Regions from separate parts of the Paenibacillus sp. FSL R7-0163 genome, predicted to be linked through region 2. Evidence: predicted binding sites of a transcription regulator. Region 2 holds the regulator's gene; each other region holds the start of a gene.

Region 1 (10,759 bases), 1.4 Mb from region 2:
AAGGCGAGATCAAAGTGTTGTCTGCTGGTAAAGCTGTAATTACAGTATCCTATCTGGGGATTACACAAACTGTAGACGTATATGTACGTGCTCCTTATGAAGCGCTACTACTTACTCCTACAGGAGATCAATTCCTGTTTATGGGTGAAACCCTGAACGTTAAGGCTGAGGTTCGCGATGCTGCGAATTCTACTCCGAATATTTCAGGCAGCGCAGTATGGACTTCGGATAACCAATTGGCGGCAACCGTTACGCCTGGTAGCGATACCGCGGCAGTGACTGCTAAAGCAGTGGGAACTTCGGTTATTAAAGCAGAGTACAGAGGAATTAATAAAAGCTTTAAGCTGACAGTTTATCCTACGATTACAGAACTGGAAGCCGACAAGACGGAACTGGAGCTTTACACAGATGACACCGTAAGCCTTCCAAAAGTAAACGGTACAAAGCTTGACGGAACAAAGCTAGATCTTAGCAGTGATATCGAGTGGACCTCTGCGGATGATGAGATTGCCACCATTAAAGACGGTAAAATTGTAGCTGAATCGGCAGGTATTGTGAAGGTTATCGGTAAAATAAAATCAGAAAACCCAACGACTTCAAAAACAGCTGTAAGAGAAAAAAGTGTTGAAGTAAAGGTTACAGTGAAAGATAAAGTCCTTGTCTTGCTTGGACCAGAAGAAAATCTGGTGATTGTTACTGGTGAAGAGAAGGCTGTTCCTGAAGTGAAAGCTGTGATGGAAAACGGCAGTGAACTTGATGCTACTGGAACTATGGAATGGGAGCTTACCGGTACGAATGCAATTATCAAGACAACAACTTCCGGTAAGGTAATCAAAGGACTGGTGAAGGGTTCTGCTACTTTAAAGGGAACTTACGCCAATAAAACCATCAGTATCCCAGTTACCATTGAACAAAAGGTTACTAAGCTTGTTGTAGAACCTACTGCTATCGAAATGAACATTAAAGGCTCTAAAGCGATAAAGGTAACGGCTTATTATTCTAATGGTAAAACGGGAAATGTCTCCAGCAGTATGAATTGGCAGTCCTCGAATGAGGCGGTTGCTACGGTTAAAGCTACATCCGTTAAAGCAGTAACAGAAGGTACTGCTACGCTGACAGGATCTTACCAAGGGATTGCTGCTAGTGTCAAAATTACTGTAGTTCCTAAATTGACAAAGCTAACCGTTAATGAAAGCAGACTGAAAATGGCTCCGGGAGCCGTTCAGAATGTAGTCGTGACTGCACAGTATGATACTGGTAAGACTGCTGTTGTTACTGGAAGTGCGGTATGGACCAGCTCCAAGCCTTCTGTAGCGAGAGTATCTGCTAGCGGTCAGATTGTAGCTGTGAGTAAAGGAACGACATCCATTAAAGGAAAGCTAGGCGGCAAGACAGTTACGGTATCAGTGACAGTGAAGTAATAGAAAATATGATCTGAATAATCAAATATGAATCTGCAAAGCCAACATTATGTTGCTTTGCAGATTTTTTTATTTGGATTCTATAGTAATTCCGACTATTCCGATGTATAATCACATAAAACATAATAGATGCGTTGGGGGAGATGAGAACATGGCAAAACAAAAGGTGTTGTCGATCAAGACGATTGTAGCGATTGGTATTGGTTCTGCTTTATTCGTTATATTGGGGAGATTCGGCTCGATTCCTTCGGGTATTCCAAACACTAACATCGAGACTACATACGCATTACTGGCATTGTTCTCCCTATTGTACGGTCCGTTTGCCGGATTATTTATAGGCCTGATCGGGCATACCCTGAAGGATACGATATCTTATGGATCGCCATGGTTCAGTTGGGTCATATCATCTGGCATTGTAGGGCTGGTTATTGGCTTGTTAGTAGCTAGAATCGCTATTCATGACGGGGAATTCGGACGGAAGGAAATAATACGCTTTAATCTGGCTCAGATTGCAGCGAATGCTGTAGCATGGTTCCTTGTAGCCCCGGTGTTGGATATTCTGATCTATGCAGAACCCGTAAATAAAGTATTTACGCAAGGACTGACCGCAGGTGCATTAAATATAGCTTCGGTGGCAGTGATCGGATCTTTACTAGCCATTGCGTATGCTAAGACAAGAACGAAACAGGGCAGCTTAACTAGAGAAGCTTGAGTGGAATACAAATCCAAGCTAAAAAAGCCGGTGGAAATCACCGGCTTTTTTCTCTTCACATTAACCCAGAGGAAGGTCTCGGATGAAAAAAGTAATGATTGAATTTAAGGATTTCAGCTTTCAATATCGGGCGCAGCAGGAACCCACACTGCAGGGGATCAACTTAACGATTGTTGAAGGGGAAAAGGTACTTATCGTGGGGCCTTCAGGTTCTGGGAAAAGTACACTTACTCATTGTATTAATGGTCTCATTCCTTTTGCTTACAGTGGGGAAATATCAGGTTCATTACGGATTATGGGCCAGGAGCAGAAGGATCTGAGTATCGCAGAGCTGTCCAATCAGGTGGGTACCGTATTGCAGGACCCGGATGGACAATTTGTAGGATTAACGGTTGGTGAGGATATCGCCTTCAGTCTAGAGAACCATGTGGTTCAGCAGACAGAAATGAAGAGTAAAGTGGCGGCTGCCGCAAGAGCGGTGGATATCCACGAATTTCTGGCTTCTTCTCCTCAAGAGTTATCGGGTGGACAAAAGCAAAAAACGACCTTGGCAGGTGTTCTGGTAGGTGATGTGGACATCCTGCTCTTTGATGAACCGCTGGCAAGCTTAGATCCTTATACCGGTATAAAAGCGATTGAGCTTATTGATCGAGTGCATAAAGAGACAGGTAAAACCGTTATTATGATCGAGCATCGTCTTGAAGAGGTGCTGCATCGGGCAGTGGATCGTATTATTGTGATCCATGAAGGACGTATTGTGTCGGATATGCCGGCTGCAGAACTGTTGAGCACAACGTTGCTTTCAGAAGTTGGCATTCGGGAACCTCTCTATTTAACGGCTTTAAAGTATGCCGGATGTTCGATTACAGCAAATATGAATCCGCAGCATGTGAACGATATAGAGTTGGAGGCGTGTTCTAATAAACTAAAGATCTGGTATGAGTGCAATCACTCACGCCAGGATAAGCTGGAGAGCCCACCCATCCTTGAGCTAAGAGATATTTCTTTTGGATACGAAAAAAATCAGCAGGTGCTGGATAAGCTCAATCTCTGTATTCATAAAGGAGAGATGGTCTGTATAGCGGGGCGAAATGGGGCTGGGAAATCTACAGTTTCCAAGCTTATTTGTGGCTTCTATAAACCTACTTCCGGATCAATACGGATGCATGGGCGTGATATTGCTCAGGACACGATTAAGGAGCGGGCAGAGCGGATCGGTTTTGTCATGCAAAATCCCAATCATATGATTTCTAAGACACTTTTATATGACGAGGTCGCTCTAGGACTTAGACTCCGAGGTTGCTCTGAGGAGCTAGTTCGTGAACGTGTCCATCAAGTCTTGAAGGTGTGCGGACTTTATGTTTTTCGCAGCTGGCCTATCTCGGCGCTTAGTTATGGCCAGAAGAAACGGGTTACGATTGCCGCTATTCTGGTACTGGAGCCGGAAGTGATCATTTTGGATGAGCCGACTGCTGCTCAGGATTACAGGCATTATAACGAAATGATGGAATTTCTCTTGACGCTGCGGGGGCAGGGGATGACGGTCATTATGATCACGCATGATATGCACTTGATGCTGGAATATGCCGATAGAGCTATAGTGTTAGCTGATGGCGTGAAGCTTGCGGATGATAGACCTGAGCGAATATTAACGAATACTGATGTGGTAAAAAAAGCGAACTTGAAAGAAACCTCGCTTTTTGCCCTAGCTGTAAAAGCTGAACTGAAACAACCAGAGGAGTTCGTTAGAAGGTTCATTGCGTATGATAGGAGGAGCCGAGGCGGATGAAGGCCAAAATGTTAACTTTTACGAAGCAGGATTCACCTATTCACCGTCTTACCGGCGCTACTAAGTTGATTTTATTTGTAGTGTGGTCTGTGACGGGGATGATTACATATGATACAAGATGTCTAATTGTGATGCTGTTATTTAGTTTGCTTGCCTTTAGAATTTCCAAAGTCCAATTTCAGGATTATGCTTTCGTATTATATTTCATCTTGATTTTCTTTTTGCTTAATCATATAGCTATCTTTATCTTTTCTCCTTTGGAGGGCGTACGTGTTTACGGTACACGTCATGATATTATGCACATTGCAGGCCGGTATACGGTAACTTGGGAGCAGCTATTTTATCAATTCAATATTGCCCTCAAATATGCAGTGGTCATTCCAATGGCACTATTGTTTCTTCTAACGACCCATCCCAGTGAATTTGCAGCATCCTTAAACAGAGTTGGAGTGAACTATAAAATTGCATATTCTGTATCGCTGGCTCTACGGTACATTCCGGATATTCAACGAGATTATGAGAATATATCGTTTTCTGCTCAAGCAAGGGGAATAGATATTTCCAGAAAAGAAAAGCTGCCTAAGCGGCTAAAAAATATCATTTCGATTCTGATGCCCCTAATTTTGACTAGTATCGAGCGAATTGAAAATATCAGTACCGCTATGGAGCTGCGCGGCTTTGGCACTGAGACAAAACGAACTTGGTATAGCAGTCGCCCGTTCACGAGAGACGATTATTTTGCATTGGCTTTGTTTGTGCTGATTGGAATTTTCTCGACGGTGATCACTTTTTACGACGGTTCGCGGTTTTATAATATTTTCGATTGAAGTATAATAGTACAGTTGTGGAAAGCTGGGGTATAAAAAAACGGTACCTTTAAGCTAAGACTGAAGACGTTTTTCCAGTTTTGTCCATATAGGCAGGTAACATAATGGCAGTGCTAGAAGTGAGCAGACTACGTTGAAAATGGTCTGGGCGTGGGCGATTTGTGAAGCAGGGCCTCCACCAATCCATGCTGCACTTGCTTGTAGCAGCCCGATCATGGGCAAGAATAGTAGTGCACCGCCTACATTAAGCGCAACATGGGACCAAGCGACGAAGACGCCGGATGGCGTGCCGCCGATGGAAGCAATGACCGCTGTGACACAGGTGCCTACGTTGGCGCCTAGCACTATGGCTATACCTAGCTCAGGCGGCATGGCACCCGAGGCGGCAATGCTCATAGCCATAGCTATGACAGCAGCGCTGCTATGGAGCAGGGCTGTTAGGCACGCTCCAGCGGCGAGCCCCCATAGGGCACTTGTAGCGGCATGGTTTAGGAACCAGAGGAATAAGCCACTTTCCTGAAGTATTCCGCCGATAGACTGCATGACAGCGATCCCCCATAGGACGAGGGCGAAGCCTGATACAGCCAGACTGATAAATTGCAGTGGCGGGGATATTTTGTGGCAGAGCTCTGCCACTCGCGATGTAGGCGGCAGTTCGCCTGCAATAACTGCCGCTGCCCACAGACTGAGCGAGGCTGCCAGCAAGGGCGTGGCCATGGTATTGATCTGAAGTCCGATCAATTCTGTAGTTAATGTGGTGCCGATGTTGCTGCCCAAGATAATGCCAAGTGTGCGGGCATAGGTGAGCAGGCCGGCATTGACCATGCCGATAGTCAACACCGTTACAGCAGTACTGCTCTGGAGTAAGGCGGACAACAGGCTGCTGGCAATCATTCCTTTAATAGGTGTTGAGGTAGCTCTATTTAGACTTGTAGTTAATAGAGGGCCTGCTAGCTTGGACAACGCCGTTTCCATCAGCTTCATGCCGGCTAGAAAGATAACAAGACCATATATGATAGGGAACAGCAAATCACTGAACATAGGGCATACTCCTTTGGACGAGGGTTGTACACCAATATATGAATGTATTGCATGGGACATGTATAAAAACATTTTTAGAAAAACAGGGAGTTGAAGTCATTGCCATCGGTTATTTTAGAACGCAATCGCAAAAAAAGACTGGAACAGGGCCATCCATGGGTCTATGCAGGTGAAGTCGCATCGGTAGAAGGAAATCCGGAAGCGGGGGGATTAGTAGATGTCCTTAATCATCAGGGCCGATTTTTGGCCGTGGGATATTACAATCCAGCGTCACAGATTCGGGTAAGAATTGTATCACAGGGACCCCTTGCGATCATGGATACAGCCTTTTTTGCAGAACGTTTTGCGAATTGTCTGCAACACAGAAATCGGTTCCTTCCGGGTGCGGATGCTTATCGCTTGGTTTATGGTGAAGCGGACTTTTTACCGGGGCTTATTGTAGATCGATTCGGAGATATTTTGGTTGTGCAGCTGCTTACGCTCGGAATGGACAAGCGGCGTGCAGAAATCGTCGAAGCATTGGTGCAGGTTATGGCACCGCGCGGAATCTATGAGCGCAGTGATGTTAGTGTGCGCGAGCTTGAAGGTATGGAGCAGACAACGGGTTTGCTGTATGGGGAGTGTCCACGGCATGTAACTGTGAGTGAGAATGGCCTGAAGCTGGTCGTTGATATTGAAGAAGGCCAGAAGACTGGCTACTTCTTTGACCAACGTGAGAATAGAGCTTCTATTGCTCCGCTCATGAAAGGCTGGGGGGGACGAAGCGGCATTACGCTGCAGGAAATCGAAACTGAGGAGGGTTCGCTACAGACCTTGCCAGTTAATAAGAGCGGTAAACATGTAACGTTCCCTTATTGGGACGGTGCGACAGTGCTGGAATGCTTCTCACATACGGGCAGCTTCACGCTGCATGCCTGCAAGTATGGCGCGAAAAAAGTAACCTGCCTCGATGTTTCAGCGCATGCCATTGAGAGTGCCAAAGTGAATGTGGAGCTGAACGGCTTTAGCGATCGTGTTGAATTCGTAGTGGATGATGCTTTTGCATATTTACGGAATCAGGTTAAAGGACTAGAGGAACGTTCTGAACGGGCGACAGTTGCAAGTGGAACAGAGACGGCAGCAGCTGCTGCAAATCCTAAATCCGGAGGCAAAACAGCCAAAACCGACACATCCAAGCCGATGACGGCAGGTGGAGGAAGAACTTGGGATGTAGTCATCCTGGACCCTCCGGCGTTTGCCAAAACCAAAAGTGCAGTAGCTGGCGCTTGCCGTGGTTACAAGGATATCAATCTGCACGGGATGAAGCTGGTGAACGAAGGCGGCTATTTGGTTACCGCAAGCTGTTCTTACCATATGCAGCCAGATCTGTTCCTCGAAACGATTGCCGATGCAGCTAAAGATGCTGGCAAGGTGTTGAGACTTGTGGAATGGCGGGCCGCAGGCAAAGACCACCCACAAATACTTGGCGTTAACGAAGGACACTATCTGAAGTTTGCGATTTTTGAAGTGCGGAGTAAAAAATAAGCCTGAAGGTCAAAAAGGTTTACAGTGCCAAGTAACAAATAGGATAAAAGGGCTGGACGTAGGGTGGCCGTGAGTCGACTGTAAGGCAAGTAGTTGCCAACGGACTCAGATGACTCTATTTAGCGTAAACAGCCTATTATTGAATTCTTACGGACCCCAAAGGCGCTATTGCTCTTAAAACACCCGTAATGCAACACATTTTCGAAGAATAGCGTCAATGGGGTCCGAAAAGTTGCCAAAACAGCACTGAATCCACGAATAACGGCTTCTGGGTCCGTAAGTAATTAATGAAACAAGCCTAGCCGAAAATGTGCAATTTGAACGCAGAATACTAAATGGTAAACAACGAATGATGCTTATTGAATTATGATATGCGGAATGCGGATTACAAAACGATAGGCGTAGAGTGCTAATGTTGAGTGTTGAGTATTGAACGCTGAACGCTGAACGCCGAATGCCGAATGCCGAATGACGAACGCTGGATGCTGGACGCTGAACGTTGAGCACTGAACACCGAACACCGAACAGTCTAACATTGACCCTATGCTCCGACATTGGCAGCTCTAATCTAACGTTGCACATCTGGCATTAAAAACAAACTAAACACTCTAAAAAGCAAGCCGCCAAAATCCGGAGGTTTGCTTTTTTTTATTTGTACTCGTAGCTGTTATCCTTTGTAAAACATTAGAAAATACTAGCAAACACATGTTCCGATTAGTGTGGTTATGATATACTGAAGGGACGAGGAATCACTGAACTTTTTTAATTGGAGTGTAATCAATAGGTGGATATTTCACCTTGTAATTTATATATTTTCTCCGCTACGGAAGGAGTCTATCATTTATGTCGGTAACCTTTTTACTAGGCCGCTCGGGCAGTGGCAAGACAACAAAAATATGGGAATCTATCTCTTCTTCCTTAGAGAAGGAACCGCTTGGTGCGCCGATTATTATTCTTGTGCCAGAGCAAGGTTCTTTTGGAGCAGAACGGGGGCTTCTGACCGTAGGGAATGTGAAGGGAAGCCTTCGGGCGCAGACACTGAGTTTTTCGCGGCTTGCCTATCGTGTGAAGCAGGAAACTGGTGGCAGTGCAAGTCTGCCAATCAGTGATGAAGGTAAGAAAATGTTAATTTACAAAATCATCAGTCGTCGCAAAGAGGAACTGAAATTGTTCGGTGCCTCAGCAGACAGACCGGGTTTTGTGGAACGTCTGAACCAACTGCACACGGAGATGAAGCGTTGCTGTTTGGGTTCCACTGATTTAGAAGAGCAGTTGTCCGCTATGCGAGGAGCTATTGCAAGAAGTCCTATTCTTGAGGGTAAGCTGGATGATTTGCAGCTGGTATTCAGCGATTTAGAGAAGGAAATGTCACGTCTCTATATCGATGAAGAGGATCGTTTAGCAGAACTGGCTGAGCATATTCCTGATTCCTCCTACATTCGCGGGGCGGAGATTTGGGTAGATGGATTCCATGGATTTACTCCGCAGGAATTCGTAGTGCTTCGAGAATTGATGCAGCAAGCTTCGAAGCTGACCGTTTCGCTTACAATTGATCGTCCTTACCCATATGGAGATCAGTTGAATGAGCTTGAATTGTTTCACCCCACTGCGGTTACTTACATTAAACTGCGTGGAATAGCTGAAGAGCTGGGCATTGATGTGTGGGACGAGCTGCTGGAGCCAACGGTTCTTCCGCGTTTTGAACAAAGTCCAGTACTTGCTCACCTTGAACGGGGATATGATCGCCGGAAGGCCTGGATAGGTGCGGATGAACTGGCAAGAGAGGCTATATTCATAGGCGCCGCAGTTTCGCACAGAGCAGAGGTTGAGGGAGCACTGCGCGAAATGACTAGACTGGCGCGTGATGAAGGTGCAAAATATGGCGAAATGGCTGTATTGATGCGCAATATTGGCGATTACGAGCAGCTGATCCAACCGTTGTTCCAAGATTACGGAGTGCCATTTTTTCTGGACCAGAAGGTAAATGAGCTGCATCATCCGCTAGTGGAATTTATACGTTCCGCGCTGGATGTAGTGCGTCGTCGCTGGCGTTACGAGGATGTATTCCGTTGCGTAAAGACGGAGCTTTTGCTTCCGCTAGACGGTAGTATTACACGTGAGGATATGGATGCTTTAGAAAACTATGTGCTGGCTTGTGGGATTCAAGGGTATCGCTGGACGGATGGCCGCTCATGGAAAGGTATTCCTAGCTTGTCGCTGGAAGGCGGCAGACAGATGGATGATGAACTGCTTGCTACTATGGAACGATGCCGTGCTAGTATAACAGGACCATTATTTGCTTTTGAGAAACGAATCCAGAAAAGCCGTAGCGGCCTTGAACTATGTACGGCAATGTACAAGCTGCTTGAAGAGACGGATGTTGCACGAAAGCTGGAGAAACTCAGTGTTAAGTCTATGGAGAAGGGCCAACCCGAGAAGGCTAGGGAACATAGCCAGTTGTGGGGTGCGGTACTTGATCTGCTAGATCAGATAGTAGAAATGATGGGCAATGAAAGACTTGAGTTTGAAGTGTTCACCGGAGTTCTAGAGACAGGACTTGCTGAGCTTAAAATGGGACTAGTTCCGCCCGCACTGGATCAAGTATTGGTCGGCAATATGGATCGGACTCGCCCAACAGGGGTTAAATACGCTTTTTTGCTTGGATTTAATGAAGGTGTTGTGCCTGCGCAGTTTAAGGAAGATGGAATTCTCTCGGAAGGTGAACGCTCCGTACTAGAGAATGCTGGAATGGAGCTTGCTCCCGGCGCTTCTCGTAAACTGCTGGACGAGCGGTTTCTGATCTATAATGCGCTAACGACAGGAAGTCAAAAGCTCTGGATTAGCTACGCTACAGCGGATGATGAGGGCAAAGCTCTCCTTCCCTCTGAGGTTATCCGGCATTTGCATAGAATGTTCCCAAGGGTTCAAGAGCATAGTTTGTCAGCACTTCCCCCTGCGGGACTACCGGCAGAAGTCGGAAATCCTATTCATCTCGGTTTCATTGGTCAACCAGAACAGAGTCTTCGCGCATTGATTATGCAGCTGCGGCAGTGGCGCCAGGGGACAGAAATTCCGGAGCTATGGTGGGATGTGTATAACTGGTTTACTAAGAACGAAAATCGTAAATTTCAACTGGAACGTTTGCTAAGCTCACTGTTCTATCGTAATGAGGGAACGAAGCTAAAGCGTGGCACAAGCCTCAGATTGTATGGTGGCTCAACACTGCGGGGCAGTGTGTCCCGGATGGAGAAATTTGTTGCGTGCTCATTTTCCCATTTTGCGTCCTACGGACTAAGACTGAAGGAGCGTCAGCTATATAAGCTGCAAGCACCTGATATTGGACAGCTGTTCCATGCTGCGTTAAGTGATATGGCGATAAGACTGAAACAAGAGGGACGGGGCTGGGGCAGCTTGTCTCCGGATGAATGTCGGCGTGAGGCCAGTG
Region 2 (10,759 bases):
AGCTTTAGCAAATGCTTCTAATCGTGTACTCATCGCATTAGTATCATAGCGATTCATAAGTCTTGTGAAAATCCATTTCGTACGTTTCCCTTTGTGCTTAATGACTACAGCTCCACGCGAAAGGGTGATTTTCTCAATATCTGCAGCTGGAAGCCCGCGTTCGCGATTGAATTTAATAGTAGACAGTCTTGCTTTTTCCACCTTCAAGTACGGACGACGGAAGAACAATAGCGCTGCCAGCAAATAGTACAGTACTACTCCCAACCAATTAGCCAGCATGCCGTTTCCTTTGGCCTGATCAATAGAACCAACTACCCAAAACATAGTGCCAAGTATCACTAACACTACCGGAAATGCAATGTTGCGACCTTTAAAGACTTCGGCATTCTGGGTAGGAGATTTAGAGGCATAAATCGTATCCTTGCCTTGTTTCTTTCTTTGCTTGTTGATTTGCTGTGTGTTGCGTTGAACCATTCTTTCCCAAGAACGGGCCATGTGCGTTCCCCCTAGTCATCCTGAAATATCTATGAAAAGGAACAGCGAGCTAATGTTAAAGCCCCTTGTTACCTTGTTCATGCTCATCGTTATCTACTACTTCAATAGTATTTAATTGTGCTCGGAAGTTATTGCGGATATTCCCCAGGTAAATTTCACGAAGCTTGGCGCGTTCCGCCACTTCCTCTTGATTAAGGCCTACGCTCTTCTGTTTGCGTGCCAATTCGTTAATTCGCGCGACCAACTCATCAATATTCAATACTTTCCCTCCCCCTATAAATTAATTCTAACTCTGCCATGAGAAAAAGAGCTTGTCAAGGTCTACTCCCTGCAAGCTCTACTGGTCATTCTATTATGTTCTCAGAAAATTAATAAATAGGTAAAGTAAGTATGTCTCCAGCGTTAATTTGACTACTCTTAATCCCACTTGAACGTTTAATTCCTTCTATATAAACAACTGTCTTCATATCAGCCGGTTTATTCTTAAGGGCAATACTCCATAGTGTATCTCCACGTTCAACCACAATCCGCTTCTCTTCCTTCATTATAGTCGTCGATCCTGCAAATACATTTCCCACTACTGTTAGGCCAGAAAATACTAGCACGATAATCAATATTAACTTAATAAAGAAGTCCTGACGGAACAACGAAATCATCCCTCCTAGCAAACGTTCCGTTATCTCTTTCACCTTAGCGGAATTACGGGCAACGTCATTATGTCCTAAAGATTCAACCACTGGGGCCTTATCGTAGATGCTGCGATATGTACTGTATTTTAGCATAATTATCATCCTCCAAACACTTGTTCTTACTTTCGAATTCATAATAACACGAACATGTGTTTTGTTCAATACTATTTCAGAACAATTGTTCTCTTTTTTTCGAGAGACTCAAGTGGTACATTTTATTATCATTTGTCTACCATTTTTTAACTCTAGCAGATTAATATTTATAATAGTTAGAACTTATGTTTGTGCGAACGGTAGTTCTATGTTATAATTTTCCCAAACATTACTATATGGGGTTGATTCCAATGTCAAAGATTTCAAGTCGCCAGCTGGCGATCCTGGAATTTATACGAAGCGAAGTCCGCAGCAAGGGTTATCCACCTTCCGTCCGGGAAATTGGAGAAGCTGTTGGCCTTGCTTCCAGCTCCACAGTTCACGGTCATTTGGACCGGCTTGAGAAGAAGGGACTTATTCGTCGAGATCCAACGAAGCCACGTGCAATAGAATTACTAGGCCAAGAGGATTCAGAGAATGTTCACCAATTCGCCCAGACCATCTCACGGATTCCTGTCGTAGGTAAAGTTACCGCCGGGGTACCTATCACTGCTACAGAGAATATCGAGGACTACTTCCCACTTCCTACTCACTATGTAGGTGACAACAAAGTATTTATGCTGTCAGTTATGGGTGATAGTATGGTGGATGCTGGCATTATGAATGGTGATTATGTAATTGTTCGCCAACAACAAACAGCGGACAACGGAGATATCGTTGTAGCCATGACTGAAGAAGATGAAGCAACCGTTAAGACCTTTTACAAGGAACGTGATCATATACGGCTTCAGCCGGAGAATCCAGCTTATGAGCCTCTTCGCCTTAATCGCGTAACTATTCTCGGAAGAGTCATCGGATTGTTTCGAGATATCCACTAAGTATGCACTCCTACCATAAAAGGCTGTTCCGCAAATGCGGAACAGCCTTTTTTCTGTGTATTTTGCTTTCTCAACCACTAACGAACATTTGTTCTCGTTCGCTAAAATGGGCATTTTCTATGAATAACCGTTTAGGCGTTCTGCTCATATCCTAATTAGAAAGGAGTGTTGTGCATAATGCCAAATTACCGAATTATTGTAGATCTGACCCAACGAATGTTATATCTTCTGGACAATGATATTGTGATTAGAGGTTTCCCTGTCGGCATTGGTAAGATGTTAACCCAATCCCCAGTGGGAGAATTCACGATTATTAACAAACAACCCAATCCAGGCGGTCCCTTTGGTGCCTTTTGGATGGGACTGTCTAAACCACACTACGGGATTCATGGAACGAATGATCCTTCCTCCATTGGGAAAGAGGTATCCCACGGCTGTATCCGGATGTACAACGAGGATGTGTTAACACTCGCAGCTATCGTCCCTATAGGAACACGAGTAACGATAAGGAATTGAATTCGCTGAGGACGTCACAACCCCCAAATCACCATATACAGAATGGGGGTCATTACATAAGTAAGTATTTTTTCATTAGCATACTAGGAGTTTGGTGATTATATGTCGAATATTGTTAACAGGATTGCAAATTGAAAAGGATGTGTTTAGTTTTGAATAACTCAAAAATTAGAACCCTCGTCGATTTTAAAGTCGATGCACTGGGTAAGCTGTCCGGTTTACTTTTAAATGATGAACAAGCTAGTGGAAAAAAAGTGAATTTGCTCACCTCTTTTGGCAGCATTCAGGGAATCGTCTCTCCAGCCGTCTCCAACAAAGAGGATGTATTTGATTTAAAATCTTTGATGGATGATGTAATAGTAGACGAATACATATCTTATTTGGGAGCAGAACACCCTGATAAAAATTTCAGCTATAACTTTGTTGTCCTCAATGACGTTACTTTAAGACCTTATGCTAGTTATGGGACTCCGATCGAATACAAACAGCTGATTGTTTATACCGATCATATCACTGCCTTCAATTTTCTATAGGTTACATACTTACCTTAAAAAGCACCCTTGCAGCAACCCCCAATTTTGCGCCATTTGCAGAATCGGCAGGTTTCTCCGGGTGCTTTTTTTGGGCTAATTCCGAAGCCGATCCTATAATTCCACGAATTTCCCTTTTAAAAGATACTAGTGGGGATCATTCAGGCATATCTTTCAATAAGCAACAATTTGAGTCTAATGAGATAACTGGGAGGTGATTATATGCTGATTATCTTAGTGTACTTATTTGCTATTTTAGGAGTTGTTTTAATTCTAAGTGCCGCCATTATAAAATTGAAAACGCTATCCACTTCATCTGATATTTCTATGCTAGTTAATGCGGCTGCATCCTTTAACATCATTTTCACCAAAACATTCATTCCCCCCAATCAATCTCACTTGATCGCACTTAACGAACCTAATAAAAAATTAGCAATAGGCACCAGAAATCCGAAGAGCAACAAAAAAGCAGTAGCAAAGCTATACTCTTTCGATAATGTAATGGGATCCGAGATTGTGGTTAACGCACTTACCCTTTCAAAAGTCTCCAAAAGACAACAAAACAGCAAAACAACTGCAACTAGTGCAGATATTAACGTCCTTAAGGAACCTGATGAAGAAGCTAATGTGATAGAAGAACTCACGCTTAAAATATATATGAACAGCAAAGAAACGCCTGTGTATTGTATTTCCTTCTTGCCGGGTTTATTGCCTATTCGACAATCCGACAACCAGTACAAGGAAGCTTACTCCCAAGTACAACAATTGCATGCACTCTTCAGGTCAATCGTATCTGAATAATTAAGTTGTTATCGCCATACCTCTCATTTGATTTCGAAATAGAAAGAACCTAAAATTGCACACTAAACCCATCAAACTGGTGAATACCCGTACCATGTGCCACTACTTTTTGCTCACGTAACTCACGAACTGCCTTTTTGACCTCTTGTAAAATAGATGGATCTAAACCCAGCGTATTATGAGAGCCATATACTTGGGTAACCCCTGGAATTTCTGTAATCTTCTCTAAGGATGCCACTAAATCAACCGGACTAGTCGAAGGGTAAAAAGCATAGATTGGCGTAACGTCATATAATAAATCACCTGTAAACAGATATCCGTTGGCATGATCAAATAGGCTGATATGACCTGGCGAATGACCTGGTGTGTGGTAAATTTCTATTTCGCGCCCACCTATGTCGAGCACATCCCCCTCTTGTAAAAGAGCCGTTGGTTTCCCTTGAAAAGGTATGTAGCTGTTAGGATCAAAGGTTTCAGGAACAGGAAGAGTGATGTCTCGACTCATATCCTTTCGAATCTGGGCAAGGGACAAGCCTTTTATTCCGTTAATCAGCCAATCCTCATCCTCTTTATGAACATAGATTGTCTCGAATTGTCCGTGACTGCCAATATGATCTGCATGCACATGTGTAGTTATGACAGCGATAGGTAAATCCGTTAACTGATCCGTTATTCTTTTTATATTATCAATACCTAATCCCGTATCAATTAACGCGGCTTGTTTTTGCCCCAAGAGTAAAAAAGAATGCACCTTTTCCCAATGTCCATATTCACTGATTGCATAGGTGGTCGGATCAATTTCCGTTACTGTAAACCAACGATCTTTAATCAATTACGCTCCCCCATTCCATTTTTCCCTTACATGCTCTTCACCCTTATAATAATCCGCCTGTTCATCCGCTTGATAGATTTCTTGATAAGGCAAAATGTTGATTTTTCCAGAGTCTGGATATTCGCAAACATCTATTCCCTGATTCGTTCGGAGATCCAGATACCTGCATGGTGCATCCGTATGATTATAAAGCTGGTGCGCCCCTTCCGGTCCCATTTCAAAAAATATTACATCCCCTTCAGTAACCTCCGTAAAACCCTCCGGTGTTCTTAACATCGCTTTTCCCGCTAAAATCACAAATATTTCTTCAGCATTTCTATGAAAATGATAAGGATAAGAATATTTATCAGGATCTAAAGATCTGATATCAAAAACTAAATGCTTGGAGCCCACCATTTCAGCTAATCTTTCACTCGTATGCCAAGCAAACTCTGGGATCGGGGACTGTTTTTGAGTAAATGAGACCGTATTTTCATTAAAAATCTTTACCATCTGCACACTCCTCCTCCTTATATTTTGCGTTCAATTACAACAAATAAAGAATCCCAGCTATAGCTAATGAAATAAGACCACCTAAAGCGGACCCATTCGCTACTTTGTTTTTAGCTTTACGGTCTTGCTTAGATTCCGAATAAAAGTTACCTCTTTGTTGTGTACCTGTCGTGAAGGCTCCAACACATATACCTGAAATTATAAAAAATCCCAAGCCTATGTAAATAAAAATTTGCATGAACTTACTCCTTCGCAGGTAAGAATTAGTTATCTATATATAAGATATTTTAACATTAAATTCCTCTGCTACGCGCCATGACTTTCGGACCCAGATGACGCTATTTGCTTATTTTCAGCCTTTGGAGCATGGTTTCGGACTCCAGTGACGTTATTCCTAAGAATGAGGCTCATATTGAGTGTTTTTAATGCCAATAGCGACTATGGGGTCCTTTAGTATCCAAAATGTGGGATAAAGCTTCATATAAGGTCTGCTGGGTCTTATAGCGGGCTCATACGCGAAATTTGCAACCTCAGCAAACGGAAATTGGCGTTCAAATGAAGTAAGGTACCAAAAAGAAGAAGAAGAGGAAGTGTGCCAACAACCATTTTTTGATTATGGTTATGGCACACTTCTTCTACTCCATACAACCCCTTCGGTTCTGTTTACACTTAATTCCTTTCAAGTTCAAGTGTTGCCAGTGAAACCATCACCCAAGGTGCAAAGTTATTCGACGAATCACCCTTAGGATTGTGTATCCGAAAAAGAAAAGCTTCCCCCGCCTGATTTTTCCAGACCATATAATCTTCTATCCCCTTATCACTGGTAGCCTGCAGATATAATTCTGCAAAACCTAGAGGATGTTCAATTAGTTCCCCGCTATGGTCGTTTGCTTTACCAATTGCAGAAAGCTCGGTTTGTCCCTGTTGCTTCAAAGCTGTGAGATCGTAACCGGCAGGCAAGTGTTCAATTTCGGCATAATAGGTTGGATCCTCAGTTAATGATAAACGACCAGACTGTGAGTCTAGTGTGAAACCCTGAAAAACATACAGGGAATATCCATCACCTTGCCCAAGTGTACCTTCTTGCCCTGAGACCCCTCCCTCCTGTTCACCAAATGCTTTGGTCTTTGGTCGATCGGATGCTAGAGGATCAGTGGCCTCCGGACTGGCGGACTCCTGCGCCTCCATAGAAGGAGTAGCAGAAGGTTCGGGAGTGGTTGTAGCTTCGACAACTGGCGTAGGCGCTGCACTTGACGCTGTAGGCTCTGCCTCGTTTGTTGTTTTATTGTTACTACATGCACCGAGAATTGAGGCAGACAGAAGAATACTAGTAGCTGTAGTTAATAATATTTTTTTCATTACGCACCTCCTTATTACTATAATAGTTATTACCCACATGACTAACGTGTCCTCTTATTCTTCAAAATCTTTTCTTCATTTTTATTGCTACGGATTGAAAAATTTCATTCAATCGACTCACTCTTATTGACAGCTATGGAGTTGTGCTCGAAATTCAAATTGTTCCCGGACGATTCGGGCACCTACTATCTTAATTAATGCCACCAGATTCCATAAAGTGACCCATGAGATCTTAGTTCTTCTCGGTTTTATAAGGTTAATTGGACTGAGCAAGAGCAAGGTAGACGATAAATCAATTAAAGTGAAAAAAATTTACAATCACTTTTACTTTAACACTTTTAGAATATACAAAAATAATAAAATAGCGACTCACAGCCAACCGCGGGGTGGTTCTGTAAATCGCCATCCTTAATGATCTGTAACTCAGATTTGTGTCAACACTCTTTGATAAATCCTTTTAAAGTCAGAGCGATGCGGGAATATAACCAATATCTGTCATGACTATGCAGACTCGTCTGAAGAGTTATTTTTTTGATTTATAACTTCTTACTAATAAACTTATACCTTTAAAAATCAAAACCACTAATATCCCGAAAATTATCAAAGTTAATATTAAGTTTGACCAAACTATATCCAAATTCACTCCTCCGTCTCTGCATTTAATTCTTCTATATCAAATCATATCCCATTATTTATGATAAATGAACAACTTCTTACACGTTAAAATTGTTAATCAACAATATGCCAATTTTGATATTCACCTGTAAAACATCCTCGAATAACCTTAACCTCAGCTATTTGTGGGCATTTCGCGGGCATTTTTCGTAGACATATCATTGATGGTTACAAAACCACTATTTTGCCCAAACAAAAAAACCCTCAACACCAAAGGTGTCAAGGGTTTAAAGGTTCTAGTACAAAGTCATGTATTGGTTTCTTTCCCACTCGTGAACCTGAGTACGATAGATATCCCATTCGATTTCTTTCAGCTCGTAGAAGTGAGCCAGCGCATGTTCGCCGAGAGCTTCGGTAATTACATGGCTGCGGATCATTTCGCTTAGCGCTTCTTTCAAATCGGATGGCAAGCTCGGGATGCCTTCTTCAATACGCTCTTCCTCAGACATCACATAGATGTTACGGTCAATTGGAGCTGGAAGATCAAGCTTACGCTTAATTCCGTCTAGCCCTGCTTTCAACATAACAGCAAGTGCGAGGTATGGGTTAGCTGCCGGGTCCGGGTTACGAACTTCAACACGTGTGCTAAGCCCTCTCGAAGCCGGGATACGAATCATCGGGCTACGGTTACTTGCAGACCAAGCTACGTAACAAGGTGCTTCATAACCAGGAACAAGGCGTTTGTAAGAGTTCACTGTTGGGTTAGTAATCGCTGCAAAAGCACGAGCGTGCTTCAAAATACCAGCCATATAATAACGTGCAGTTTTACTCAGACCTAGCTTGTCACTTTCATCGTAGAACATGTTTTCTTTGCCATTAAACAAGGATTGGTGAGCGTGCATACCAGATCCGTTAATACCAAACAATGGTTTAGGCATAAAAGTTGCATGCAAGCCATGTTGACGGGCAACCGTCTTCACAACGAGCTTAAAGGTTTGAATTTGGTCAGCAGAAGTGATCGCGTCAGCATATTTGAAATCAATTTCATGCTGGCCGGAAGCCACTTCATGGTGGGAAGCTTCGATTTCAAAGCCCATTTCTTCAAGGGTCAACACGATTTCACGACGACAGTTTTCCCCTAAGTCTGTAGGAGCTAAGTCGAAATAACCACCTTGGTCATTCAATTCTGTAGTTGGGTTACCTCTTTCGTCTGTTTTGAACAAGAAGAATTCAGGTTCAGGTCCAACATTCATCGCTGTAAAGCCCATTTCTTCGGCTTCCTTCAGACAACGCTTCAGGATACCACGTGGGTCTCCAGCAAATGGAGTACCATCCGGCATATACACGTCACAAATCAGACGTGCAACACGGCTATCAGTCACCCAAGGGAAGATTACCCAAGTATCAAGGTCTGGGAAGAGATACATATCGGATTCTTCAATCCGTACATAACCTTCGATGGAGGAACCATCAAACATCATTTTGTTGTCGAGTGCTTTTTCCAATTGGCTAACCGGAATCTCTACATTCTTGATAGTACCTAACAGATCTGTAAATTGCAGACGAATGAAACGAACATTCTCTTCCTTGGCAATGCGTAAAATATCCTCTTTAGAAAAGCTCACGTGATCCTCTCCCTTTCAAAACTCTGTATATTATTATTTATTAAAAAACCGGGATAACTCACCTTGAATAAGCGATACCTGTCCCGGTCTTTTACCGGAAACTAGTTCTTGCTTCAGCAAACGGTGAAGCTGCGAATCTGATAGCTCTCTACGTCTAACCTCTGTGTCAGGGGTAATCACAGTAGCTTCTTCGGATTCCTTCGAGACTGGGTTCATTACTTGCTTGATGCCAGCAATGTTAACACCCTTTTCAATCAAGGCCTTAATTTCTAATAGGCGCTCAACATCATTAAAAGAGAACAAACGTTGATTCCCAGAGGTACGTGCAGGTACGATTAGACTATGCTGTTCATAATAACGAATTTGTCTTGCAGATAAATCAGTTAACTTCATTACAATTCCAATAGGAAATAATGCCATATTTCTGCGGATTTCATCACCCATGACTCATCCAACCTTCCAATGATCTTTTTCTGATCTCATTGTACATTTCCTAATACAGCGTGTCAATGGTGTGTAAGATTTTCTGACAGTAATTTTCGATCACGCATACTTTGGAGTGCCATCAAAACGCCATATTTGACATGGGAGTAGGTTAATCCCCCTTGCATATAGCCAATATAAGGCGCACGGATAGGCGCATCTGCCGATAACTCTAAGCTACCACCTTGTATAAACGTACCTGCCGCCATGATGACAGGATGTTCATATCCCGGCATATCCCATGGTTCTGGAACTACATGGCTGTCTACCGCCGCAGCACGTTGAATTCCCTGCACGAAGGCAATCAAGTGATCCGGTCCATCAAAGGAAACCGCCTGAATCAAATCTGTACGAGGTTCATTCCACGCTGGTTTCGTCTCAAACCCGCAGCGCTGAAATACAGCTGCCGCAAAAATACTGCCTTTAAGGGCTTGTCCAACTGTATGCGGAGCCATGAACAGACCTTGGTATAACCCGCGGGTAGTTCCTAACATTGCGCCTACCTCGCCACCGATACCAGGAGCTGTAAGACGGTACGCTGTAAGCTCTACTAGATCTCTGCGCCCACAGATGTATCCACCCGTCTCAGCAATTCCACCACCAGGATTTTTAATTAATGAACCCGCTACTAGATCCACTCCAACCTGCGGAGGCTCAAGCTCTTCAGTAAACTCACCATAGCAATTATCAACGAACACAATAACATCCGGTTTCAATGACTTCACTCTCGCTGTCATGTCACCTATTTCGGCTACTGTGAAGGAAGCACGCCAATCATAACCACGCGATCTTTGAATTCCAATTACTTTAGTCTTCTCATTGATAGAGAGAGTTACCTCTTCCCAATCAATCTTACCCTCTGCGGTAAGGGCAACCTCCCGATATGTAATTCCGAAGTCTGCGAGTGAGCCTGTCCCATCTCCTGCTTGGCCAATCACCTTGTGTAAGGTATCGTACGGACGACCTGTGATGTATAAAAGCTCGTCTCCTGGTCGCAGCACACCAAAGAGGGCTGTTGAAATGGTATGTGTTCCTGAAGCAAAATGCGGACGCACCAAAGCTGATTCCGCACCAAAAACGTCAGCATAGACAAGATCCAGCACTTCGCGTCCACGGTCGTTGTAAGCATACCCCGTTGAACCCGCAAAATGATAATCACTGACCTGATGACGTTGAAACGCTTCTATAACCTTCCATTGATTCTTATCGACAATTCGATCAAGAGCTTTGACTGCACCTTCGATTTCAACTTCTGCGGACTCTGCCGCTCCTAAAATATCTTCTGCAAAAACTGCCATTAGTTCTTATTCGCTCCTTACATTTACTTGCCATCATAATGACAGAAAGCGAC
Region 3 (10,759 bases), 1.3 Mb from region 2:
GTCATGCCGTTTAAGATGAATCAACTCATGCTTTAGAATTAGATACACTTCATCATCTGATAGTTTCACTCGCGGCAGTAAAATGACAGGCTGTATAAAGCCAATGAACATAGGACTTGTAACGCTTTCACATACGCATAAACCTATATGCTTTTTAATCCCGAGTTCCGACCTTACACTGTCTAAAATCCCTTGAACCTTCGCATCGGTTACAGGATCACTCCAACGACGTACCGTCTTCATAAAACGACTATGCCGTAGAGCATGATACAGTATTATGATTACAATACCGCACCCCCAAATCGCTGTAAGCACCCACCATAAAGAGATTGTTGCCCAAGCATCCCCCCTATCCCCAAAGTCCATTAAGGGGACAGTACGGATTATGGATGGAACAAGCGTTGCAGGAAGATCCGGCATGGTCACAGGGAGAACTAATAGGTCAATCTGTGGACGAAAGGGGAATATCCAGCCTACCGCAAGCAGCAGCCAAACCCTATAATTCCACTTTGCGACATATCGTTTGGATATAAAGGGCTGTATTGCCGCGTACACAAGCGTCAGCAATGACATAGATACAGAGCATTGGAGCACGGTAACTAAAAATCCCTGCATATCACTCCCTCTTATCTTTCAGCCAATTTTCCAATTGATCGAGGTCACTGTCCTTTACTTTGTTACTAGCATATAGCGTAGCAACCAAGCTAACGAATGAATTCGCATGAAAACGCTCCATAAAGTCGCCTGTTTCAAATTTCAGGTACTCCTCTTTGTTAATTAAAGGGAAATAAGTGCGCTCTTTTCCCTTTTTTTCAGTTCGAATAAAGCCACGCTCAACCAACCGTAACATAAGAGAAATGACCGTTTGCGCTTTCCATTTCCTATCATTTCCAAGCTGTTGCATAATAACATTAGTCGTTATAGATGAATCATTGGCCCACACAACTTTCATGATATCAAACTCTGCATCTGGCAATTTTCTCATTATTTCTATTAATCAACTCCTTTAAGACAACTGTCTACAATGATATTCTACATTTGTCTTGAATTCATGTCAAATCTATAAAATAGAAATATTTTATCCTATTTATCACACACAAAAACAATATTGGGATATTTTTGAAAATCTTTGTCCCCAATTCGATACATTAAGACATATATATTATGAAGAAGCATTTTCATAGTTTAACACTAATGAAACGGAGGCAATTCCGATGAACAATTAACGAATACTTTCACGTTGAACGAAAAACCAAATTCCCAATTTTAGAATGGAGGCTACTAATTAATGAAAAAGAAATCTCTCTTTGTTTTCTCGGCCCTGGCTCTCCTCCTCCTCCTCACTCCAAGCTTTGCGCTTGCAAGTAATCAGCAGAACTACTTCGCTTCCCTGTCGGAAGAGAAGCTCGCTTATCAGGATGTTGACGCAGCTCCTACGGAATGGAAAGACGACATCTTGAATGCAAGGAATTCTATAATATACAGTACTTCTTGGACTGTTGATGGTCAGGTTGGCTATGAGTTGCCCGATGGAATGTTAGTAGAACTTCCAGAATTTTCGGACCTTTTTCCAGGTTGGGATGTTCCTAAATTGAAAGAAGATGTACGAAAAGAACAGTTAACTAAGCCTCAAACTTATGATTTTCATACCCTAGCCGCGAATTATGTTGGGTTTGTCTACTTATTTGAACCCTCAAATTCTGGAGCGTCACTACCGTTTTACACCTTTTATTCCAGCGCTAATAGAGTCACAATGATAGGTGATTCTTTACCAGGGACAAGCTATAATGCCGGTTTCACAAATCTTAACACTGGTTCGGATGTAGGTTATGCAAATAACTTACCGCAAGGTGGAAAACTATATCTCACTAAACTGAATTCAAACACTGCATATGGGGCTCGGGCTAGCACGTACAGCACAACAGGATATGCGCAAATGAGCGTAGTTGACGGCTAAACTCATCATCTGATTCTGTAGTGTCGGGTAGATGTTTGAAACGTAGATTGATATGTATGGGTAATCAAGGACTGCTTGTTCATTGAGGTTATTCGCTTTCTTCTAATTGATAGACTGTTTAATGCTTCTTCCATTATTGCTATTGCTGCCTTTTTAACTTTTGTTAAACGTATAGCCATTGACAAAACCTCCTTCTACTTCATCTGATTTAGTCAGATATAGCAAAGGAGGTTTATATGCTTCTATATTTCGAGCCATTGTTTCAAACATCAGCGACCATAGTCTGGTTTCTTCCCCTGCTCTTGGCCAAGTATAACGCCTGATCCGCCTTCTCCAGCAGCCCCTCCCGCTCCAATGTATGAAAAGGATAATGGGCGATTCCTAGAGAGATTGTAACCTGTGTCTCGATTGGCCCCCTGCTTTGTTCCATTGCCCGCCGGACTCTTTCAGCTATGATGAAAGCTTCCTCAGGTCTTGTGTGGGCTAGCAAGATGATGAACTCTTCACCGCCGTAGCGGTAGCAAACATCGTCTGGACGAACCGAGGTAACTATAACTTTGGCTACATGTTTCAGCACTTCGTCGCCGATGAGATGACCGTAAGTGTCGTTCACGAGTTTGAATTTGTCTACATCCAGTACAATGAGCGAAAACGGTTGTCCTGAGTCAATCCATTGACTCATCGTATACTCTAACGATCTCCGGTTCATTAAACCGGTCAGAGCATCCGTCGTAGCCTCTTGGGTCAGTTGATCCGTCTGCTTCTGAATATCCGTCACGGCAAGCAACACAGCCTTGGTCAGCAGATCTGCCTCTCGGCTCCATTGCGGCTTCGCTTCTGGCAATTCAATCTTCTCCTTGCCCATCCTGCTCACCAGATTTGCCAGGTACACAAAAGGCCGGGCCAGCTTGCGTGCTACGAGAATGACGCCCATCAGGAGGATAATGAACGGAAACAACGAATACCAGAGAATGGTCCGAAGGTGCCCCATCAGTTGATGATGGATGACACTAATCGGCGAAACGACCACAATTCCCCATCCGTTGGCTGGAACGCTGGAGTATCCGGCAAGCATTTCAACGTCACGGGTGTTACGCACTTGCTGTTCCCCACTCTCCCCATTCATGAGTTTCTGCACAACCTTGTTATTGCTGACATCCTCCCCAATGAGCTGCTTATCCGGGTGGTACAACAGATGCCCGCTGGAATCCACAATATAATAATAGGAGCCAGAATCGTCCACGTTATTGTCGCCAAAAATCATAGACAAAATATTGTTCTCCTGCAGATAAAATGTGCCGCTCAAAATACCGCGATATGTACCATTCTTGCTAAAAATCGGCTGACTCATAAAAACGATTAGTCTATTGGTGGTTTGGGTCATGTAGGGGGAGGATATGTAAGGTTTTTTTAACGCCAGAGCTTCCAAACCGACCTTAGAAGTAATATGGTTTCCTACTGACCCCAAACTAGCCGGTACTACATTGCGGATCAGCCCGTCGGCATCGAGCACGGCGATAGAATTGAAGTAATTGCTACTATTGCGCATCAGTTCCAAATTATCATCCACTTGCTTCGGCGTTGAGGTTTCGTCATCGGAGAGTGTGTCAGCACTGTATTCCAAACTGCTGCGCATGGACTGAAATAAGGAATCCATTGTTTTGGTCATTCGGTCAGCGTTGTAGTAATTCAGATGGAGTGTAGTCTCCATCAAGGACTGTTTTTTGGACTCGTAAGAGCCAATCAGAAGAATGCTTGAGGTTAGTAGAACCACCAGCGTAACCAAGCCCGTAAGCAGCGATGTGAGACTGAGCTTTTTACTTTGACACGGCTCAGCTCTTCTCAGTGTAAGCAAACCTTAACCCTCCTTGGTTCTTGAAAACTAGATTAATTAATAATACAACAAATTAAGATGTTATTCGACAGTAATCAAAAGGCTCGGATCTCTCATACCACTCTGCTTACCGTTTGATATACGGCGGTTCATGAAATCTTACATATTAAAAAACTCCCTCCAGAGCTTGTGATTAAACAAGCACTGAAAAGGAGTGTTATCAACCTGATTCTGTGAGCTCGGATGTGATTCCAAGACACACAGAACCTTTAGTTTTTGACGGAAGTTTTACTCAAGAAAAACAAAAAAAAACCTTGATTTCTCAAGGTTTTCACTGTGATGCCGAGGACGGGGGTCGAACCCGTACGGTACTCACGTACCGCAGGATTTTAAGTCCTGTGCGTCTGCCTGTTCCGCCACCCCGGCATATTATGTGTTGAAGCTTCATACGTTGTTCACATATAACGCGACAAGAAATATAATATCATGAATATCGATAACGCGCAATCCTTTTTCGAAAAAAAATTATTCACAATAAAAATAACCCGTTCAGCCAGAACCGACACGGGTTATTATAGACGCGGATTATCTACGCTCGTCACTTCTGCTTCTCATTCCGGCAAGACCCAAAAGTCCAAGCAGACCGAGCCAGCCCCAGTTAGATCCTTTGTTAGTTGCAGCATTCGTTGTTGTACTAGTTGCACGGTATTTGCCGGTCTGTGTGGTGTTGGTTGCCGGGTTGACAGTGCTGTTGGTTCTGTAGTTGTTAGGTCTGTAATTATCATCGATGCGGATCTTATCTTTCATAATGCTCTCATGCTGATTCATTGTTCCCGTGGTGCCGTTCATTAAATTGCCTTCCGTATTCATCATCCGAGTGTGTTCCGCAGTCCCATCCATCCCGGTATTCGCGGCTGGGATACCGCCCAATGCTGCTGATCCCACGGCATTTGATGCATAGCTAGCTCCCATTAGACTCATTGATAATACAGTACCGCATGCAAGGCTTGTTATCAGCTTGTTCACAGTGTTATGCCTCCCTTTAAGGTTAGTTATCACTGATAATTTCCCCTTGGACGGCACTGTCTATGCATGGTGGTTTTACTCTTTTACTACATTAACTGTCTTAGTCACAGCATCATAAGTAACCTTTGCTCCAAGCGCCTCAGCCAGCGCACGTATGGGCACATAGGTTATTCCGGTATCAAGAACGCCATCGGTAAGCTTGCGGCCGTTTAGGTTAATGGTCACTGTAACGTCTTTGTTCACCTGATCATCCCCTCCGGTAATCTTTTTTAAAGCCTCTTTGGCTTGGTCCGTCGTTGGACGTTTACCTGCCCGAAGTTGATCTATAGTTAAACCGAAAGTCATTTGCAGATGTGAATAATCTTTAAAAGAGGTCCAGTCCCCGCCCCATTCTAAACCAAGCCGCTTAGCCTCCTGTACAACCTCTTGCCAATCCGCTGTCTTATCCTTATCACCATCACGATTGATATCCCAAGAAAGGCTAGTGCCATTCGGCAGCAAAAGCGCAAAATCAAACGCAAGACCATAATTATGATAGCTGGTACCGCCTTTAGCGTTGGTAACTATCGGTCCTGGTTTGCTTCTCCCCTGCGCATACAAAGCATTTTGCTCAGCAATGGTCCGTAGACCCTGAGTAATAACGATAGGGACTCCTCTCGCATGGCTTTGCTGAATCAAAACATTCGCACCTGCCGCCAAGACAGGATGAAGCCCGACCAGACGCGCCGCGGATTTTTCCCTCAATTGCTCCAAAGTCAGCATAGAATCACCCCTTTGGTATATTCAATGATGCCGCTGCCCTATTTGCCTGTACCCCTGTCCCCTTTAGGATGATTTCCACAAAAAAGGACAAAATATTTAACGAAAGGTGGGAGACATATGGATATTCATAGCGATAGCTATAAAGTTGCAGCCCTTAGTGAACAGGAAGAAGCACTGGAAATTATTCGGAATGCTGAAGCTTCCATTGCACATCTGACCGGTAATCCTACCGTTACCTTAATCGCTTATGAGAAAAGCGAAGGCAACGGTTCTCAGCATTAAACGATGTAGACCTCGACAATATCATCCACATCGATCCACTTCCATTCCTCCGCCCACTGCAGCTTAAACTCACGCGAGTGGGTGTGAATGGAAGTCACAAAACCACTTAACATCGTATTTTCAAAAGGGTCAAAAAGAACAACTGTCACTCGTATATGACTCCGCAACGACAAAGCCAGTGTACATTCAATCTCCTCCAGCTTCTGCTCATCCAGAATAGGCTTGATGCGGCGCAGCGTTTCCCGTTCATCTCTTATAATTCGTATCTTATGCTCCGGCAGCATCATGCGGCTGCTTTCCCACAGCCCGTTTTTCTCCAGCTTTTTGCCCATGGTAACCCCTCCTTAATTATATATCTATTCCTCTCAACACGAACGTATGTTTGTATTATATCCGCATCTTCGCATATTAATCAATAATCAGGAAAAAGATACCTTTTTAAGGGTCACTCTTTATTCAAAAGATGTATATTAATGTATATCTATTCAAGCTAAAATTCGCAGCAAAAAGACGCTGACAGATAAACTGCGCAGCGCCTGATTTGATTTATTCTTGAACAACGTCCCCAGACTCTGAGGTAGCCTGACCTTCGGAGTCTATAAGTCCTGTTGCTTCTCTTGCCTCGTTAAGCTTGGAGATACCGAACAACATCGCTATATCAGCTTTTTGATTCAATTCATTAAATTGCTCAGCCGTAACATTTGCGGAATCTGCGCCCTGAGAAGCCTCTTTTTTTAAAGAATAAGCACTTTCAAAGGAAATTTTAGACTCTTCAAGCAACTTACGAATGTCTTCAGGCAAGCTGGAGGAAATTTTTACTTTCTCGGCTTGATTCGATAAATCAGTTGCGGTACTCTGGAATTGCTTAATTTTCTTCTCCAACTGCTTGTCCGTGAGTTCTCCTGCTGAATAACCCGCAATGGCTTCATTGAACTCCGCTAAAGAAGATTTTCCCGACTCTTCAAGTTTAGACATTTCATTGTAGAAGTTTTGCACGGTCTCCTGCACTTCTTCCTCCGTGGCAGGTGCCGATGAAGTTGAATTATTGCTGCAGGCGCTAAGGATGACAGTCATCATCAGCATTCCTATTAGTAAAGCTTTTTTCATTATTTATCCCTCCACTTAACAGGATAATGTCGGTTTGTGTAAAGCGCAAATGAAATATATGTAAAATGACTGTTATGTTATAATTATTTTAATTGTGATCAGAAAAGGAGGGTATTTATGCCTTATTGCACCACCTGCGGAGCGGAATACAAGCAGGGCGCTAAATTTTGTGGAGAATGTGGAACCAGCCTTAACGGTACCGCTCCAGTGACCGCCCATCGACCAGCAGAAGATAATCATGTCAATCAAGAAGTTGTGCTCTGGAAAGGCAAACCTGCCGGCATCTCAGATCGACTTAAAGGAATTATAGCTCTTAACACAACTTCATATACCATTACAAGTCAGCGCATTATGTTAAAGACCGGACTTATCGGTAAAAATGTTGAAGAAATCGAATTGCTGCGCGTACGCGATTTATCCGTGAAACAGTCAATAATGGACCGGATGCTTGGCATCGGGTCATTAACTGTATTTTCTGATGATGCCTCAGCGCCTCAGCTTCTTTTTCGAAAAATCCATGATGCCCAAACCGTCAAAGATGTTCTGCGCAAAGCCGTTCGTGACGAGAAGATCGCCAACAACATTAGCTACCGCGAACAAATTTAAGACGCTCATACGTAAAAAGGCCCCGGAAAACCGGGGCTTTTTGCTTGCGCTTGTACACTTGAAGTACTCTTTTTTAAGGAAGATAAAATGCCCCCGCTGGGATAACCACCTTGATCTGGCTAGGACTCTCCCACTGCAAAACAACCCGGGCGTCGCCCGCATTCTCATAATACTCCACCTTTATTTCATACGGCTTACCTGCTATCAGACTAATGCTTCCTTTTCGTTCCTGGCCGCTCTGATTCACCCAACTATCAATGACTAGCCCGCCATCAATCCATACCCGTATCCCATCATCAGAGTAGGAATAAATGGTATAAACCTCGCTAAAAGCAGCCGTCAGCTTCCCACTCCACCGCACAGAGAACGCATCTACACGAATGGCAGGATCAGGCGATCCTTGTCTCCATGAAAAGTTAATATTGGCATCCGTGCGCAAAAGTGCAGGTGTACCGCTAAGCGTCATGTTATTGTAGTATTGCCCACAGAGTCCACTCTCCAGCACACTATCCCCGATAGCAGCGAAAGCGGCGGCCTCAGCAGCATACTCCTCTCGTGTGAATACCATTTTGTCGTTCATAAAAGCTTTTATAACAGCATCGGTGTTCTTCTCATAGAGGAGTTTCCCCCAGGTCAGCTGATAAGACCATTTGGGCTGCGTTTTGGACAACAGTTCAGCAGACGGAAGCTCTCCATTCTCACCAATCGCAATCAGCTTGCCACGACCCAGATCCCATAAATTATCATAATGGCTAATCTTGAAATCCGCGTCATAAATGTCGAGCGCCAGCACATCTACCTTATCACTGCCCGGATAGTATTCTGCCGGCTCATCACACCACTGATTTTTTGCATTTGGACTCCAAACCCACAATAAATTATGCAGCTTATGATAATTGGTAAAACGATCGAACATAAGGTTCCACAATGCAGCGTAATTGCTCTTTTGCCCCCACCAAAACCATCCACCATTCATTTCATGATACGGCCGCCAAAGTACAGGAATCCCTGCGTCATTAAGCTTTTTCAGCGACAGGGCTATCTTATCCAGATCAGCTAACAGCGCATTATACTGGGTGGTACCTGAGGTTATATATTTATCAAAATCAGCATTGCTTAGGCTCGTATTTACATTCCCCCAAGTTGGCGCTGTCCCCGGTAATGCAGCGTGATAACACATCGTTACGATCCCGCCGGCCCTAGACCAGCGTATCGCACTGTTGACGACCCAATTCCGCTGATTGTCAATTAGAGCCTGGGACTGATTATTGATTGCGCCCAGCTCGTAGCCATGAAGCGCAGCATATTGCCCACTGGTATTTTTAAGCTTCTCCATGAGCTCGTCTGCACTTTCCAAATAATCATGTTGGCCGCTTATCACACCCTTTCCCTGCAAGTAATAGAGGGTATTCAGCAATAGCTGAGCCGAGGACGACAGTCCCGAATCCGCCGGAGCCATTTGTAATCTGCGAAAAGCCATCTGCCACTGCACATCGCCCACGAACCTTGATGCTGAATCAACCATCTGACGAATAATCCGCTGCTCCATCTATTCTCACCATCCTTTTAAATCTTTTTAAGTTATAGTATGGGGACAATAGTGACATGAACTCAGCGAATGGACATGAAGTTGTAAAATAAGTTGGGACGATATAAGGAACTGCTGAATAATTTCACGGCTCAACAAAAAAAGGAGCTCAGCGGCTCCTCATTACTTTTTTCTTATCTCGTGTACCTTAAAGGCAATAGCTCAGTGATTTCATATTTAGCTAATCGGTCATCCTCCGATACAATTATCTTGCAGTCTATTCCGTAATCCGCAATTAACTCTCGGCACATGCCGCAGGGAGAGACTACTTTAATCTCTTTTTCCTCGCTGTCTGGATCAGAATGCCTTACCGCAACAATCGTATCAAATTCCTTATAACCTTCGGATATCGCTTTGCCAATCACCATCGCTTCTGCACAGACTGTAATCCTCCCCATGCTGGCTTCCACATGTACCGCTGTAAAAATCTCTCCTGTTTTAGTACGAAGCGCTGCACCCACATGATGACGCCCCCATTCATAACGTCTGGTAATTATATCTTCGGCAGCCGCAATAAGCGTCTGATCCTCAATGGTAATTATGTACTCCATATCCAGTTACGTCCTCCTTTATTTTCCCTAATTATATTAAATCGCACTGAATTATGATATAAGATATACTATTTTAAGTGCCAAAAAAGGAGGAGCAGAATTGAAAGTGAAAAAATGGATCTCCAGTCTCATCATTGTTGCATTACTTGCTTTGGCTAGTTACTGGTTTGAACAAAACGGAGAGCCTACAGACCCCTCGTCTCCATCCAATTCGAGTGTTGTTCAGCTAACCTTCCCATCAGACCGCTATCCTGAGACCGCCAAGCATATTCAGGATGCCATTGCGAAAGGTGAATCCGCCACATGTACGATTAACCGAGAGCAGGCTGAAGAGAACCGCAAAGAGTCCTTAAAAGGGATCCCTACTAAAAAGGGATATGACCGGGATGAATGGCCAATGGCTATGTGTGAGGAAGGCGGCGTTGGTGCCGACATTGAATACATAACGCCAAGCGATAACCGCGGGGCAGGAAGCTGGGTTGGCAATCAGCTGGAGGATTATGCAGACGGAACCCGGGTGGAATTTATGTTTAAATAACGATCTGTCTGACCATCCCCAGGCAACAGAATAGCCCCACCTGGCATTCGCCAGACGGGGCTACACTTCACATCAGCTAACTTAGAATAAGCAAGCTTTAGTGATGATAACCAGCAAGATGAAAAGTACCAGGATTGCTCCTGTAGAAGTCCAAGGACTACACACCGGACCTACTGATGCTGGACTTACTACCGGACCTACGTTACAACCACAACCATGTTCCATACCCATTTTCAATTCCTCCTAATGATTAATGACTACAGCACAAGATATGTAAAAAGGAGATAAGCCGTTTGGGCGAATTGGCAAACAAATGCCAATCACCTAATGAATTGAAGGCGGACAGTCGATAAACAGGATATACACAAAGGAGGTGCAATATGGATATAGCTGCATTATCAATGGCAATGAGCCAAGCATCCTTAGCTCAAAATGTTGGGATACAGGTCATGAATATTGCCAAGAATCAGGCTGAAACCCAGAGCCAAACTATGGTGGAAATGCTGGG

Evidence for each region. The regulator LexA, encoded in region 2, represses DNA repair genes until DNA is damaged. The targets are predictions, from matches to a motif close to CGAACATATGTTCG.
Region 1: a site for LexA is predicted at 8,013-8,026, ahead of addB (helicase-exonuclease AddAB subunit AddB). Genes of this name have one in related genera too.
Region 3: a site for LexA is predicted at 6,233-6,246, ahead of NST45_RS04510 (YolD-like family protein). Genes of this name have one in related genera too.

The regions. Positions count from the first base shown of each region.
Region 1 covers NZ_CP150224.1:910,365-921,123, forward strand. The annotation lists gene NST45_RS03895 (hypothetical protein) at 1-1,421, shown strand, start outside; gene NST45_RS03900 (ECF-type riboflavin transporter substrate-binding protein) at 1,573-2,133, shown strand; gene NST45_RS03905 (ABC transporter ATP-binding protein) at 2,216-3,922, shown strand; gene NST45_RS03910 (energy-coupling factor transporter transmembrane component T) at 3,919-4,749, shown strand; gene NST45_RS03915 (Na/Pi symporter) at 4,804-5,790, opposite strand; gene NST45_RS03920 (class I SAM-dependent rRNA methyltransferase) at 5,890-7,314, shown strand; gene addB (helicase-exonuclease AddAB subunit AddB) at 8,158-10,759, shown strand, end outside.
Region 2 covers NZ_CP150224.1:2,322,376-2,333,134, reverse strand. The annotation lists gene NST45_RS10315 (hypothetical protein) at 1-495, opposite strand, end outside; gene NST45_RS10310 (DUF896 domain-containing protein) at 551-754, opposite strand; gene NST45_RS10305 (LysM peptidoglycan-binding domain-containing protein) at 864-1,277, opposite strand; gene lexA (transcriptional repressor LexA) at 1,529-2,155, shown strand; gene NST45_RS10295 (L,D-transpeptidase) at 2,333-2,671, shown strand; gene NST45_RS10290 (hypothetical protein) at 2,824-3,204, shown strand; gene NST45_RS10285 (hypothetical protein) at 3,424-4,002, shown strand; gene NST45_RS10280 (MBL fold metallo-hydrolase) at 4,052-4,834, opposite strand; gene NST45_RS10275 (cupin domain-containing protein) at 4,835-5,326, opposite strand; gene NST45_RS10270 (DUF5316 domain-containing protein) at 5,361-5,564, opposite strand; gene NST45_RS10265 (hypothetical protein) at 5,996-6,685, opposite strand; gene glnA (type I glutamate--ammonia ligase) at 7,597-8,925, opposite strand; gene NST45_RS10255 (MerR family transcriptional regulator) at 8,959-9,369, opposite strand; gene NST45_RS10250 (methionine gamma-lyase family protein) at 9,432-10,706, opposite strand.
Region 3 covers NZ_CP150224.1:1,043,558-1,054,316, reverse strand. The annotation lists gene NST45_RS04550 (M56 family metallopeptidase) at 1-615, opposite strand, end outside; gene NST45_RS04545 (BlaI/MecI/CopY family transcriptional regulator) at 617-985, opposite strand; gene NST45_RS04540 (hypothetical protein) at 1,289-1,957, shown strand; gene NST45_RS04535 (sensor domain-containing diguanylate cyclase) at 2,220-3,812, opposite strand; tRNA gene NST45_RS04530 (tRNA-Leu) at 4,132-4,217, opposite strand; gene NST45_RS04525 (WGxxGxxG family protein) at 4,377-4,817, opposite strand; gene NST45_RS04520 (M15 family metallopeptidase) at 4,893-5,579, opposite strand; gene NST45_RS04515 (hypothetical protein) at 5,697-5,861, shown strand; gene NST45_RS04510 (YolD-like family protein) at 5,858-6,193, opposite strand; gene NST45_RS04505 (hypothetical protein) at 6,408-6,968, opposite strand; gene NST45_RS04500 (PH domain-containing protein) at 7,086-7,574, shown strand; gene NST45_RS04495 (glycosyl hydrolase) at 7,648-9,123, opposite strand; gene NST45_RS04490 (cytidine deaminase) at 9,297-9,713, opposite strand; gene NST45_RS04485 (NucA/NucB deoxyribonuclease domain-containing protein) at 9,820-10,251, shown strand; gene NST45_RS04480 (hypothetical protein) at 10,333-10,482, opposite strand; gene NST45_RS04475 (YjfB family protein) at 10,632-10,759, shown strand, end outside.